DNA from 2 places in the Pseudoalteromonas sp. APM04 genome. Region 1 is predicted to be linked to the other one. Evidence: predicted binding sites of a transcription regulator. Region 1 holds the regulator's gene; the other holds the start of a gene.
The links. The regulator FliA, encoded in region 1, starts transcription of late flagellar genes. The targets are predictions, from matches to a motif close to CTAAAGNTNNNNNNNNNNNNGCCGATA.

Region 1 (7,319 bases):
TTTAATTGGCTGCATTCGCGTTTGCATTACTGCGCCTTGGATATCAGCCGTCACAACATCTAAGTTAGAAATGGCTTTGCCCATTGCTTCACTTTCTGAGTTAGTGGCTAAACTTACCAATCTGTTACGAACAAGTACAAGCTCACCCACCATATTCATTATTTGGTCTAGGCGTTTTGTGTCAACTCGGACTGTTGTTTCTGCTTGCGGAGGAGCTGGCTTTTTCACAGCTGCAGGCGCTGGAGCTGCTTTTTCTGCAGGCTTTTGCACTGGTTTTGGCGCAGCGGCTTTTACAGGTTCAGGCTTTTTGACAGGCTCACTTACCTTAGCCACAGGTTTAGCAGCGGGCTTCGGCTCTGAAGCTGCAGGGCTCTCTATTGATTTAGGGGCACCTGATCCATGAAGTTCGTCAAGCAATGCTTCAAACTCATCATCGCTAATTTCATCATCGCTAGAATCACTTGCAGGTGAACGTGTTGAAGGCGTTGCAGAGCTTTCTGCAGAATTATTACTTGCTGTTTGCTCTTTTACAGGCTCACTGGCCGCAACAGCACCAAAGCTTCCAACGCCATGAAGTTCATCAAGTAAGTTGTCAAACTCATCATCTGTAATGTCTCCACTGACATCACTACTACTGGACGCGCTTTCAGCTACAGGGCTTTGACCTTTTCCATGTAATTCGTCTAGTAAGTTTTCAAATTCATCTTCTGTTATTTCGTCAATCTGAGTTTCATCATCGCTTTGTTCAACTGTTCCACCGCTAAATAGCTCGTCAAATGCAAACGGATCTTCTTCATCAGTTCCTGAGGCTTCCTCGGCAACTGGGGCATCAATAACCTCGGCTTGAGGTTCTTCAGTTGAATCAACTGGTGAGTCACCAGCAAGCTCTTCTTCTGTTGGAGGTAAACCTAGTTTATGAAGGGTTTCAAGAAGTTCGGGATCAGCGGGTTCTGGTTTGTCACGATTTTGAATGGTAGCAAACATCTCGTTAATCGTATCGAGAGCTTGTAAAATTACGTCCATCAACTCCGAATTAACCGTTCGTACGCCTTGCCTAAGCAGGTCGAACACATTCTCTGCGCCATGACATGCGTCAACGAGCTCGGTCATAGCTAAAAACCCAGCACCACCTTTTACAGTGTGAAACCCTCTAAATATGGCATTGAGTAATTCGGTGTCCTCTGGATTGTTTTCCAGCTCAACTAACTGTTCAGATAAAAGCTCTAGGATTTCTCCTGCCTCTACAAGAAAGTCTTGTAAAATATCTTCATCGACTTCAAACATGCAGTTACTCTCCTCTTAGAAGCCCAAACTTGATAAAAGATCATCGACTTCATCTTGATCAGATACAACATCATTACGTGATTCTTTATCAATAATAGGGCCTTCTGGACCTGCTAAAGTTTGTTCGTCTAATGGTTCATTTGTTTTTTGTTGTTCTATTTTTTCGGCTTTACTTTCGCTTTGATCAGCGAAGGCTGTCAAAAGATGAATTAAGCTTTCTTCAACTTCTCTAACAAGCTCAATAACTCGGCGAATAACTTGTCCGGTTAAATCTTGATAGTCTTGTGCCATAAGTACATTAGTCATCAAACTTTGCAGCTCATCGGTTTTATGATGAGAATTGTTCATAAACTTATCAATGCTGTGGCATAACGATTTAAACTCCCCTAACTCAATCTCTCGATTCATTAGGCGATCCCATGTCGGTTTGATATGAGATATTTCGTCTGCCAACTGTTGAGCAATTGGTAGGCTAGCCTCAACAGCATCCATTGTTTTATTCGCGGCATTTTCTGTCATTTCTATAACATAATTGAGCCGTTTTTTTGCATCTGGAATAGCATCGGTAGTTAAGTCAGATAAGCGAGTGTCTAGCTCAAAGCTTTTTAAAGCTTCATGCAATTGACGGGTTAACTTTCCAACCTCAGCAAATATTTCAGATTGCTCCTTAGAAGCGGTATCTAAAATTAACTGATTGGCTTTGTCTTGCTCACCGTTTTCTAGAAAAACAACGAGCTGACGAGCTTGTTCTAAAGTTATTTGAGGCGCAGCAAGTGCTGACATAAGCCTCTCCCCCTATCATTAGCCTAAACGTTCAAATACTTTTTCTAATTTAGTTTTGAGTGTTCCAGCAGTAAATGGCTTAACGATATAACCATTAACACCTGCCTGTGCTGCCGCTATAATTTGTTCTTTTTTAGCTTCAGCCGTTACCATCAATACTGGAATGTGTTTAAGCTTATCATCCGCACGTATTGCTCTTAGTAGGTCTATACCCTGCATTCCTGGCATATTCCAATCGGTAACAACAAAATCAAATACTTGATTTTGTAGCATTGGCAAAGCGGTTGACCCATCGTCTGCTTCTTGAACATTAGTGAAACCTAAGTCACGCAACAGATTTTTAATAATACGTCTCATTGTTGAAAAATCGTCAACAACCAGAATTTTCATGTTTTTATCCAAAACATCCCCCAGTGAGGTCTTAACCTTGTTTACTTACTACTAATTTATCCAGTCATTGATTTTAGCTTTAAGCTTAATCATCGCCTGACCATGTATTTGACTTACACGCGATTCACTTACATCGAGTATATGCCCTATTTCTTTTAAATTCATTTCATCGTTATAGTACAAAGACAGCACCATTGCATCACGTTCTGGTAAAGATTTTATTGCACCTAATAGAGACTCGTTAAACCGCTCATTTTTAACATTATTAAACGGTTTGTCTAGCGCTAAATCTTGGCCCACTGGACTGATGGCATCTTCATCAACACCAAGGTCTTCAATACCGAGTACTTTACTTGCATTTACATCGTTTAAGATATGATGGTACTCATTTAACGAAATTTCAAGTTTTTCAGCAACTTCTATATCTGTTGGCTCACGGTTTAAGCTTTTTTCTAAAAAAGCAATTGTTTCGGCCACCAAACGGCTTTTACGATGTACTGAACGGGGTGCCCAATCGCCACGTCGCATCTCGTCAAGCATTGCCCCACGAATACGAATCCCCGCAAAAGTTTCAAAGCTAGCCCCTTTGGTTGCATCAAAACTTTTAGATGCTTCAATCAGACCTATCATTCCTGATTGTATTAAATCGTCCAGCTGCACGCTGGCTGGTAAACGCGCTATAAGATGACATGCCACTTTTTTGACAAGTGATGCATGTTTTTCAACAATCACATTTAAGTTTTGTGCTGATTGATATCCCATAACTTTATTCACCAATGTTGTCATAATTAGCCGTTTACTAGTTTCTCTATGAAAAACTCCAGATGACCTGATGGTTGATTAGGTATTGGCCATTTAACTGCTTTTGTTGCTAACGCTTGAAAAGCAAGTGCCGCCGGCGAATTAGGAAAAAGCTCTACAATAACTTTTTGGCGACGCGTTGCTTTGCGCATATTTTCGTCGTAGGGAACCGTTGCGACCAGGTCCATTGATACATCTAAAAAACGATCGGTCACTTTGGAAAGTTTAGCAAATAACTCTTGCCCTTCACGCATACTACGGACCATATTTGCAACAATTTTAAATTTGTATACACCATGCTCGCGACTCAACACTTTAATGAGCGCGTAAGCATCTGTAATCGATGTGGGCTCGTCGCATACAACAACCATGACGTCTTGTGCCGCGCGAGAAAAACTCAGCACCATGTCTGAAATACCTGCGGCTGTATCGACAATTAAAATATCAAATTCTGTATTTAATTCACTAAAAGCCCGTATAAGTCCCGCGTGCTCTGAAGGCGATAATTCAACCATACTTTGAGAGCCTGACGTTGCGGGTACAATCTTTATACCTGCGGGGCCTTCAACTAAAATTTCATCAAGTTCACATTCACCAGATAAAACATGTGATAAGTTACGTTCAACACGTAGTCCTAGCATAACGTCACAGTTTGCTAAGCCTAAATCGGCATCAAGAACCAACACTCTGTTACCTTGCTGGCCTAATGCAATTGCAGTATTCAGAGAAACATTTGTTTTTCCTACTCCACCTTTACCGCCAGTGACAGCGATAACTTTTACGCCGTTGTTATTGTTTTGACTCATTTTGCGCAGGCCACTTGCTTGATCTAATACTGTGTTAATCATACATCCCTACTGTGCTTGGCGCCACTGCTTGGTGCCTTGAATGTTGTACTTTTGCTCTTTTTAAATAGAGTTGCTCAGCCTTTTTAACTAGTTTTTCAGCATTTGCAACTCGAATATCTTCTGGTACTCGTTGACCGTTAGTAAGATACCCTATTGGAAGGCGATTTTGAATCGCTATACTAATAATCTCACCTAAACTTAAAGATTCGTCTAATTTGGTGAATATACAACCACTTAACTGCACTTTTTTAAAGTGCCTAACGGTTTCTTGCAACACATGTATTTGCGATGTTGCGCTGAGCACTAAATAACTGCGAATATCAACACGCTGATTACGCATTAGCGTATTAAGTTGCTCTGTTAAGCGCAAGTCGCGTTGGCTCATACCCGCAGTATCAATTAATACTAGTCGTTTATTTCGTAAATGATATAAAACTTCAGCTAATTCATTAGCATCTTTAACTTGCTTTACACCACAACCTATAATTCGGCCATAAGTGGCGAGTTGCTCATAAGCACCAATTCTGTATGTGTCTGTTGTGATTAAAGCGACTTTGTCTGCACCGTATTTTTGTGCGCCAAGCGCAGCTAATTTAGCAACGGTTGTTGTTTTGCCAACACCCGTTGGGCCGACTAAGGCGTATACACCGCCTTGACGTAAAATCTCGTTGTTGGTTGTCTGCATCTGATCTTCAACCATTGTTAAAAGTGCTTTCCAACCTTGCTGGCGAGATACATCGTCAGGTACAAAGCACGCCATTTGCTCAGCAACATCTTTATCTATTCCCATACCGACTAAACGATCAATCATGCATGCACGAGTAGGATCGCGTCTTGCCATGTCTTGTTGCATAAGCCCTGACACTTGATGTTCTAACAATTGACGAATGGCATTCATTTCGTCACGCATTGACGAAATTTGCTCACTTTCAGTATGCTTAGTTTCTTCGCGAGGTGTCACTGGACTGTCAAGATCATCAAAACCACTTTCTAAATCATCAAATCCAAGGCTGTCTGCTTGTGTTTGCGGACGCGCTGAAGCTTGACGTTCATTAATGAATATAGGACGAGGACGCTGCTCTTGAACTGGCTCTTGGTAGTTGTCTGTAGTATCAATACCTGATTGAGAAAACATAGAAGCCAATTCTGCAGAACGAGGGCGTGGGGCTTGACGCTCTAATAATGCCTGAAGACTATCGGCTACTTTCGCTTGTGGCTCTGGTTTAGCGCGAAGAGGCTCTGGTTTTACAAAATTATGCACTGGCTGTGTTTTTGTTGAGCTTTGTGCTGGAGCGCTAAGTGCTTGCTCTTTTTTAGGGGCTGCTTTGTCATAATCTACTGCTGCTACAATTTCTACACCGTTAGCTAGTTTTTTATTTGACATAATAACCGCATCAACACCTAATTCGTCTTTAACTTCTTTAAGTACTGTGCGCATATCTTTAGCAAAAAAACGTTTTATTTTCATGATTCAACCCCTTTAAAATCTTATTGTTGGCCAACAGAGCTGACTATCTTGATCTGTCTTTCATCTGGTACCTCTTGATAAGACATCACCCTTAAACCCGGGATGGTGTACTTAACAAAACGAGATAACACAGTGCGTAACATTCCCGACGTTAGCAATATTGAAGGTTCACCGGACATTTCTTGATTTTGATGCGCTTCATTTAGTGACACTTGAAGTCGCTCTGCAAGTCCTGGCTCTATACCGGCACCTTCGTCGCCTGCATTTTGTAGTGACTGATGCAACATCTGTTCCAACTCAGGCGCCAAGGTTATGACAGGGATTTCTGAAGACATGCCTACAGCGTCTTGAACGATTAATCGACGTAATGAAATACGTACTGCAGCCGTTAGCACATCAGGGTCTTGGCTACGTGGCCCATACTCAACAAGGGTTTGTACAATTGAGCGCATATCACGAATTGCAACGCCCTCATTAAGTAGATTTTGTAGTACTTTTACTATCACAGTTAACGGTAATACGTCAGGGACTAAACCTTCAACTAAGCGAGGGTGGCTTTTACCTAACATATCTAATAAGTTCTGTACTTCCTCGTGACCTAACAGCAGTGCTGCGCTGTTAGTAAGCAACTGGCTAATGTGTGTAGCCACAACTGTAGCTGAATCTACCACGGTATAGCCAAGCGATTGTGCTTCGTCTTTTTGATCTGGTTTTATCCATACCGCATCAAGCCCAAAAGCAGGGTCTTTAGTTTCAACCCCTTTAATTGGCCCAAATACTTGACCTGGATTTATTGCTAACTCATCACCATGCTTGAGTTCACCTTCACCGGTAGATACCCCCATAAGCGTAATTCTGTATGCATTAGGGTCAAGCTCTAAGTTATCGCGAATATGTACGGGTGGAACTAAAAAACCCAGCTCTTGAGAGAGCTTTTTACGAACACCCTTAATACGATTTAGCAGCTCTCCGCCTTGAGACTGGTCAACCAAAGGAATTAATCTGTAGCCCACTTCTAAGCCAATTACATCTACTTGCTGAACGTCATCCCAGCCAAGTTCTTTCTGCTCTTGCTTGTTGGCAACGCCCGTACCAGCAGTTCCATTTGCAGCAGCCTCGGCTTCTGCTGCAGCCACTTTTAATTTACTTTGTTGAGTGTAGTAAGCTAAATAACCTAATAATGCACCTAGGCTTAAAAATGCTAAATGAGGCATGCCAGGCACTAAGCCCATGGTAATTAAGATGCCAGAGGCTATAAATAAAGATTTTTCGTTGCCAAGTTGTTTCTTAAACTGGTCGCCCATATTGAGAGACTCGTTTTGGCGTGTTACTACAATTGCGGTACCAATTGATAGTAGTAATGAGGGGAGCTGAGCCACCAAGCCATCACCAATCGTAAGGAGTGTGTAAACTTCCATAGCTTGGCCAAAGCTTAAGTCATGCTGGATCATGCCAACAAATAGGCCACCAACAATGTTAATAATTAAAATGACGATACCAGCAATAGCATCACCTTTTACAAACTTACTTGCACCATCCATTGAACCATAAAAATCGGCCTCGCGGGTTACTTCTTCTCGGCGATCGCGCGCTTGCTCGGCACTAATAAACCCTGCGTTTAAATCAGCGTCAATTGCCATTTGCTTACCAGGCATTGCATCAAGTGTAAAACGTGCAGATACCTCAGAAATACGCCCTGCACCTTTAGTGATTACTACAAAGTTAATAATAATCAGAATTAAAAA
Region 2 (7,319 bases), 1.5 Mb from region 1:
TCCTCCATTCCCACTTGTTTCAGCAATGATTGCAAGCGGTGTCATAACAGGTGCTCAAACTGTATCTGAAAACACGCCAGGCGCTTTTACTGGTGAAGTTGATGCACAACTACTGAAAGATCTTGGCGTAAATTATGCGCTAGTTGGCCATTCAGAACGTCGTAGTATTTATAACGAAGGCAGCGATGTTATTGCTGATAAATTTGCTAGAGCTCAATCGGCTGGTTTAATACCCGTTCTTTGTGTTGGCGAAAGTGAAGCAGAGCAAGAAAGTGGACAAACAGAACATGTAGTTGCTGCTCAAATAGATGCGGTAATTAAAAAATTAGGTGTAGCAGCGCTGAAAGATTCTGTGATAGCATACGAGCCCGTTTGGGCCATAGGCACAGGTAAGACTGCATCGCCAGAACAGGCACAAGCTGTTCACAAATTTATCCGTGACAAAATTGCGTCTTTAGACAGTAATTTAGCACAAGGGCTTACCATCTTATATGGTGGAAGCGTTAACGAAAAAAATAGCGAATTATTATTTGCACAACCAGATATTGACGGTGGCCTTATTGGAGGTGCTAGTCTAAAAGCAGCATCTTTTGTTGCTATCTGTAATAGTGCAAAAGGGACCGTATAAGATGTACGAAATTTTATTAGTAGTTTATTTAGTTGTAGCTTTAGCTTTAGTTGGTATGGTTTTAATCCAACAAGGTAAAGGTGCTGATATGGGGTCTTCATTTGGTGCAGGCGCTTCTGGAACTGTATTTGGTTCTTCAGGTGCTGGTAACTTTATGACAAAGACAACAACAAGCCTAGCTACAGTCTTTTTTGTGCTAAGTATAGTTTTAGGTAACTTAACAGCCGGTCAAATAAAACAGACTGATGAATGGGAAAACCTAGAAGCAGCGCCTGCACTAGAAACAGTAGTACCTGTTGAAGAAGATGTTCCTGTTACTTCTAACGAAGAAAGTAACTCAGACGTACCAAACTAATACAGTTTAACGTTCAGCTATTTGTTAACCTCAAACAAATAAAAAAAGCGAACAAAAATTTAAAATGCGGATGTGGTGGAATTGGTAGACACGCTACCTTGAGGGGGTAGTGCTTTAGGGCGTGGGGGTTCAAGTCCCCCCATCCGCACCAAATTTAAAACCAGTAGCAGTAATGTTACTGGTTTTTTTATTTCTAAAATTTGTTTTGATTGTTTTTTGCACTTAAAACGTTTGTGTTATAACAATAATTTAGATTTTTTGATGATCTTTTTAACAGAAAACACATCGCGTACCCAATAATGTTTATTTTTTTGTGTTAATTTTAGTTTTTGGCTTAATTAATGATTAAAATGAAAAAAAAACTAGAAATTTTACAAATTTAACTCACACTTATCAGTATTGAGCCGATAATATATTTAGATAACTCAAAAAGGTAAATAGTATGGCTTCAGGCTTCTCTTTTCAAAACCTAAGCATAACTAAAAAAATACATGCAATAACATGTATTGCAGTTGTTGCTTTTATAATTATGGTATTAATTAATTTTCTTGCCATAGATGATAATAGGGCTTCTTTAGATGAAATGGGGAATTCTTCATATAAAGTTGTAAAGTTAACATCAGCGAATGTAGGGCTGTTAGAAAAACTCGATGAGCTTTACACGCAAGCAGTGACATTTGGTGAACAAGACTTAATAACCAAAGCTGATGACACTTACAAAACAATTGAATCAAATATAAATCTAATTAAGCAGATAAGTAATGGCTACATTAGTAATGATGTAGTGAAAGAATTAGCCGACTACGAAAAAATCTCAGCAACCATTGCTAATGGAATGGTAAATGGCACTGCCGACTTTAGTAAAATCCAGCAGCAAGCCCAGTTAAAAACAAGTCTTTATGGTTCTGTTTTAGAGAGCTTTAAAGCAGCGCAACAAAAAGCTGATAATCGTTTTTTTGAATTAGTTGAAAGCACTAACACGCGTTCTGATAATGCACTTACTTTAATGCTTGCTGTGTCCATCGTGTCTTTATTGCTGCTTTTATTTATGGCTATATGGATAGCAAAGAATATTGGCTCTTCAGCAAGTGATGCAGCAAATAATTTAAGTTTATTAGCGAATGGTAAAGGGTCTTTGAGTACCCAGTTAACCGTGAATTCTAAAGATGAAATTGGCCAAGTTTCTATCAACTTTAATTCTTTTATTGCGCTGTTAAAAGAAACCGTACTTGAAGTAATTGCTGTATGTGAACCTCTAATGGAAAACTCTACCCGATTAGTACAAGGTATGGAGCAGGCAGAGCGTGCAACAACTAAACAAACAACAGATGCTGAAATTGTTAAGCAATCAATGGAAGAGATGAAGCAAAGTGTGGGTGATATTTCTCAATCTGCAGCAAATGCATCACACGCCGCTGAAACAGCAGAAAAAGAAGTAGAACAAAGCCGTACACAAGTACAAATGTCAGTAAATGCGTCTCGTACATTGAGTGATGAAATTAACCAAGCGGCAACAACAATTAATAAACTTGCGGACGACACAAAAAACGTATCGCAAATATTGAATGTAATTACTTCAATTGCTGATCAAACCAACTTACTTGCTCTAAACGCAGCTATTGAGGCAGCACGCGCTGGCGAACATGGTCGTGGGTTTGCGGTAGTAGCTGATGAAGTACGAGAGCTTGCATCACGTACCGCTCATTCTACAAATGAGATTAGAGAGTTGTTAGGAGCACTGACAACGGCTGCTAATGACTCGGTTACTGCCATGACTTCTGCTCGTGATATGGCTACAGATAATGCAACAGCGGCTGAAAAAACAGGTATATCAATAGAAAAAATAGCAGAGCAAATGTTAGAAATAAACGGTATGAACTCTCAGATTGCAGCAGCGACAGAAGAGCAAACATCGGTTGCAGCCATGGTTGTAGAAAATGTTTCTAATATGCATGTTTCTTTTGAAGATACCATGGATTCATTACTAGCTGTAAGAGATGTAGCTAAAAATCTACATTACTTATCAGATAACCTGCTAGATGCAACAGCCAAATTTAGAATTGAGTAATATACGTAAAATTTACACCAATAGAGCCTCCAAGTGGAGGCTTTTTTGTTTTGTAGGCTAGTAGGTATTACCGACCTGCAATAACAGAGCATTTTAAAGTGCAAGACTGGACGCTAACTGTACTATTTACATTGATGAATTGGATAACAAACTTTTACCTTGCTTATTAACGCGTTTCCCATATTTTTAACAGCTTAGTTAATTAAGCTAATTGATATAACTTTTTACAGGCACAAAAAAACCACCATTTGGTGGTTTTTTAATTTACCGATTTAAACGGTTAAAAGGTCGCAACTACTTTTACGTTGCCACTCACTTTTGCGCTATCTACATAGCCGATAGCATCAGCATTAGCTGCTACAAAATCTATGACAGCTTGATCTGAGCCTAACTTCTCTGGTGGTGTACCTTTACCTGTAAATACAAGTTTAGACCAGTAAGCATTAAGCTGACTGCCAGATTTACCTACAACTTTATCGTTAAACTCATCTGCTGCAGCGGTTCCATCTTGGTTTACTGGATTTACTTTAGTACCATCACCAAATGACTTGGCTTTACCAAGGTATATCTTTTTAATTGTATCTGCATCTAAAGCATTTGCGTTACCAGCGTTAACTATTACCGCAACTTCTGCAAAAGTATTAATTGAGCACAATGAAAGTGCACTAGCTAAAATTAATTTTTTCATTATTTGCTCCAATTAAAATACAAGGTCAACGCCAACAGCAACAACATCAGTTTCTGTATCAGTTACATCGTCTTCAAAGCGGCTAAAATCGATTTTAAACGCTGCAGAAGGGTGAAAGTCGTAACGCGCGCCGATAGTGTATACATTGCTTTGCGCTTGAACACCTGTCAAGGCACCGTTTATAGCTGCATTAAGGCTCGGTACTGCTGCGATAGGGTCAAAGCGAGATGCATCATGCTTATCGTCATTATCTTCATACGTAAAATGGACTATAACGTCATCCAAGCGGTAACCTACAGATGCATAATATTGTGTTTGCTCAGTCAAAATACTGTTTTCTACTTCAAATTGTGTATATTCAGCATCAAATAAGAAATTATCATAATCAATTGAGAAGCCAAAGCCGAAAAAGCTGCTGTCATCTTCGTTTATTGCAATATCGTCAGCTAACGTGTTTAAGCTGTTTGCGCGAAGTGCAGCTTCTAATCCATTTAATGCAGCGCCGCTGGGGTCTGTTCCGTCAAGTGCAAATGATGATTCAGCAATCAAATATGCAGCACGAACACTGAACCAGTCGTATGCAAGCGTCCAGTTAATGCCAGCAAAATCATTAAGCTCAGCTTGAGTTTTTTCAGTGATTGCGTCTATTTCACCATCAAAACTACCGTACATGACTTGTACTGTTGAATCCCAATCACCAAGTTGTGTATTGTGCAATAAGCTTAAACCTTCATAGGTAGAAAAAGGAATGCTATAAACAGATTGAGGCGGGCGTACCCAGCGGTAAGCGTAACCTACATCAATAAAATCTGAGTAACGGTAAAAAGGTACACGCATTTTACCCGCGCTAATTTGTAACTCGTCGCTTAATTCATAAGTTACGTAGGCCCATTCAAATTCTGCGTCGAAATCATTCTCACCACGAGCAACAATTTGAGCTGTTGCCGTTAGCTTTTCCATAAGGTCAGCTGATAGCTGTAATGCAAAGACGCTTTCGTTTTTAAATGAAATGTCATCATCATATCCATATAAGGTACTGTCGCTATCAAGGCTCTTTCCACCGACAATTGATGCAAAGCCATTAATTCGAACTTCGGCGCTAGCATAGTTTGTTGCTAAAGCCGCACATAATGCTACTGCTACAGATAGCTTTTTCATATGTATTTCCTATTAGTTAATTAGATGTTGATTCGAGCATATTATAGAAGTGAAATAGAGCTATATCTAATCAATTTAGCAAGTTAGTAGTAAAAATTAATTAAATTAATACTTTACTATTGGTTTTTGAAGAGGGATACCTGATATTTTTAATGCAGGTTTATGATTTTAAGTAAAAATATTAAGAAAAGTTGCAACCAATTTAATTTGATAACATATATTTGTAGAGTGAGGTTTTATGCAGTAATAGCGTAAAAAGTAAGTATTGCTGCAACGTGTTAACCTTTCCTTTATAGGAACATTTGCATTTTTACCAAAAAATAAATACATAAATTCACAATTGTGTAATATAATGCCCTTCCAGAGGAAAGATGCTACCACGCATCTTTTTTTATGCCCAAAATTTACTGGTTGCACCAGTAAATGCATAATAAACAATTTACGGTATCCTTTGGAGAATATTTTGAAACTACGCAAACTCTCACAGTTAAGCCTAGCAATAGTTGCTGCCCTGACTACCTCAGTAAGTGCTGAAGAAACCAAAACAACTGCAAAACAAGATGCGTTTGAAAAAATCGAAGTTACAGCTCGTAAACGTACAGAGAGCTTGTTTGAATCTCCAACCGCTATCACATCAATTGGTGCTAACTTAATTGATAAAGCCAATATGAGTAACCTTGAAGATATTGGTAAATACGTCCCTAATCTAAACATCACACGTTACGGTGTAGGTAACGCAGCACATGCTTCGGTATTTATCCGTGGTATTGGTTTGCAAGATCACATTATTACAACCGACCCTGGTGTGGGTGTATACCTTGATGGTGTTTACTTAGGCCGTCAAATGGGGTCTAACCTATCATTACCTAATGTTGAGCGTGTAGAAGTACTGCGCGGCCCACAGGGTACTCTTTATGGCCGTAACACGTTAGGTGGCGCAGTAAACGTTATTACAAAACAGCCGGGCGATGAAGGTATTTTAACAACGTCTGCAAAGTTAGGTAGCCGTGGCCGTATTGCAGGCGATGTGTACTTTAATAACTCATTAAATGATGAGTTAAGTATGTCAGCAAGTGCGTCATACAAAACACGTGACGGCGTTGGCGAAGCAGTAAACCTGGCGAATCCAGAAAAAGAAATTGGTGAAGAAGAAGAGTTTAGTGGCCGCGTAGCCCTTAAATGGCAGGCCAATAGCGATTTAGCGTTTACTTTTTCACTTGACGGTGTTGATAACGAGTCGGGTCAATCGCCTTATACTATTGAATTAACTGAGCCGCTTGATGCAAATGATGTATTTAATGGTGACTTTCCTCTATTAACACAGGACATGATCCCATCAGACCCTGACGATCTAGGCACTACTGTTGCTGGTATTGAATCTACGTCTTACTCAGGGTGGGGTACGTCATTTACTGCTGATTGGGCAATTGATGATACGTACACGGCTAAATTTATTTCGAGTTACCGCACTTCTGAATACGAAGGTGGACTTGATGATGATGCGTCACCTCTTAACTTATCTGAGTTCCCAGAAGAGGGTGGTGCAGACCAGTACTCGTTTGAAATCCAACTAAATGCGACTTACGACAATATGGACTTTGTATCAGGCCTTTACTTCTTTAATGAAGATGGTTTCACTCGTTCTGGTCCATTTGTATTTAGCCCATTCAACACACCTAATGGTTTATTAAACGATGGTGTTACACCTTCATTTGGTGGCTATGGTGACTTTGAAATAAACCAAGAAACAAATTCATACGCTGTATACTTTAATACAAGTTACGATTTAACAGATGATTTAAGTATTGGTGGTGGTCTTCGATACTCAAAAGATGAGAAAGATGCCGATGCGATTTTCCCTACATTTGCTGAACGTAAATACGTAAGTGCAGAGTTTGACGCGGTGACGTGGGATATTAATGCATCTTACCAAATCAGTAACAACATGAACGTTTATGGTCAAATTCAAAAAGGTTATCAAACTGGTGGCTTCCCACCACGTCCATTTGGTGGACCTGATCAGTTTGTGTCGTTCGACGAAACTAAAGCCGTAAACTACGAAATGGGTTTAAAAGGCCAAGTACACGAAAACGTATCTATGATGCTAGCGGTATTTGTTACTGATTACACTGATTTAGCACTTCCGTTTTCAGACCCAACAGCGGGTGGTGGTTTTGTAACTATTGTTGAAAATGCGGGCCAATCAAAAGCGCAAGGTATAGAACTTGAAACCACCGTTGCAATTACTGACGACTTCACAATAAGAAGTGCGGTAGGTTACCTAGATTCAGAAATTACAGAGGTTGATGCCGGCGTTCAAGGCATTGGTAAAGGTGATTCACCGGCTTTAACACCTCGCTGGACTGTAATGGTTGCCCCATCATACTTTATGGATTTAGACAGTGGTGCGACTGTTGCACTT

Region 2: the regulator FliA is predicted to act here: its motif matches at 1,367-1,393, upstream of MTP24_RS11200 (HAMP domain-containing methyl-accepting chemotaxis protein).

The regions. Positions count from the first base shown of each region.
Region 1 is NZ_CP094441.1:945,256-952,574, reverse strand. It holds gene MTP24_RS04490 (chemotaxis protein CheA) at 1-1,284, opposite strand, end outside; gene MTP24_RS04485 (protein phosphatase CheZ) at 1,300-2,067, opposite strand; gene cheY (chemotaxis response regulator CheY) at 2,086-2,469, opposite strand; gene MTP24_RS04475 (RNA polymerase sigma factor FliA) at 2,509-3,219, opposite strand; gene MTP24_RS04470 (MinD/ParA family protein) at 3,246-4,106, opposite strand; gene flhF (flagellar biosynthesis protein FlhF) at 4,099-5,574, opposite strand; gene flhA (flagellar biosynthesis protein FlhA) at 5,595-7,319, opposite strand, start outside.
Region 2 is NZ_CP094441.1:2,416,960-2,424,278, reverse strand. It holds gene tpiA (triose-phosphate isomerase) at 1-628, shown strand, start outside; gene secG (preprotein translocase subunit SecG) at 630-983, shown strand; tRNA gene MTP24_RS11205 (tRNA-Leu) at 1,050-1,134, shown strand; gene MTP24_RS11200 (HAMP domain-containing methyl-accepting chemotaxis protein) at 1,426-3,051, shown strand; gene MTP24_RS11195 (phosphate ABC transporter substrate-binding protein) at 3,332-3,739, opposite strand; gene MTP24_RS11190 (porin) at 3,752-4,897, opposite strand; gene MTP24_RS11185 (TonB-dependent receptor) at 5,361-7,319, shown strand, end outside.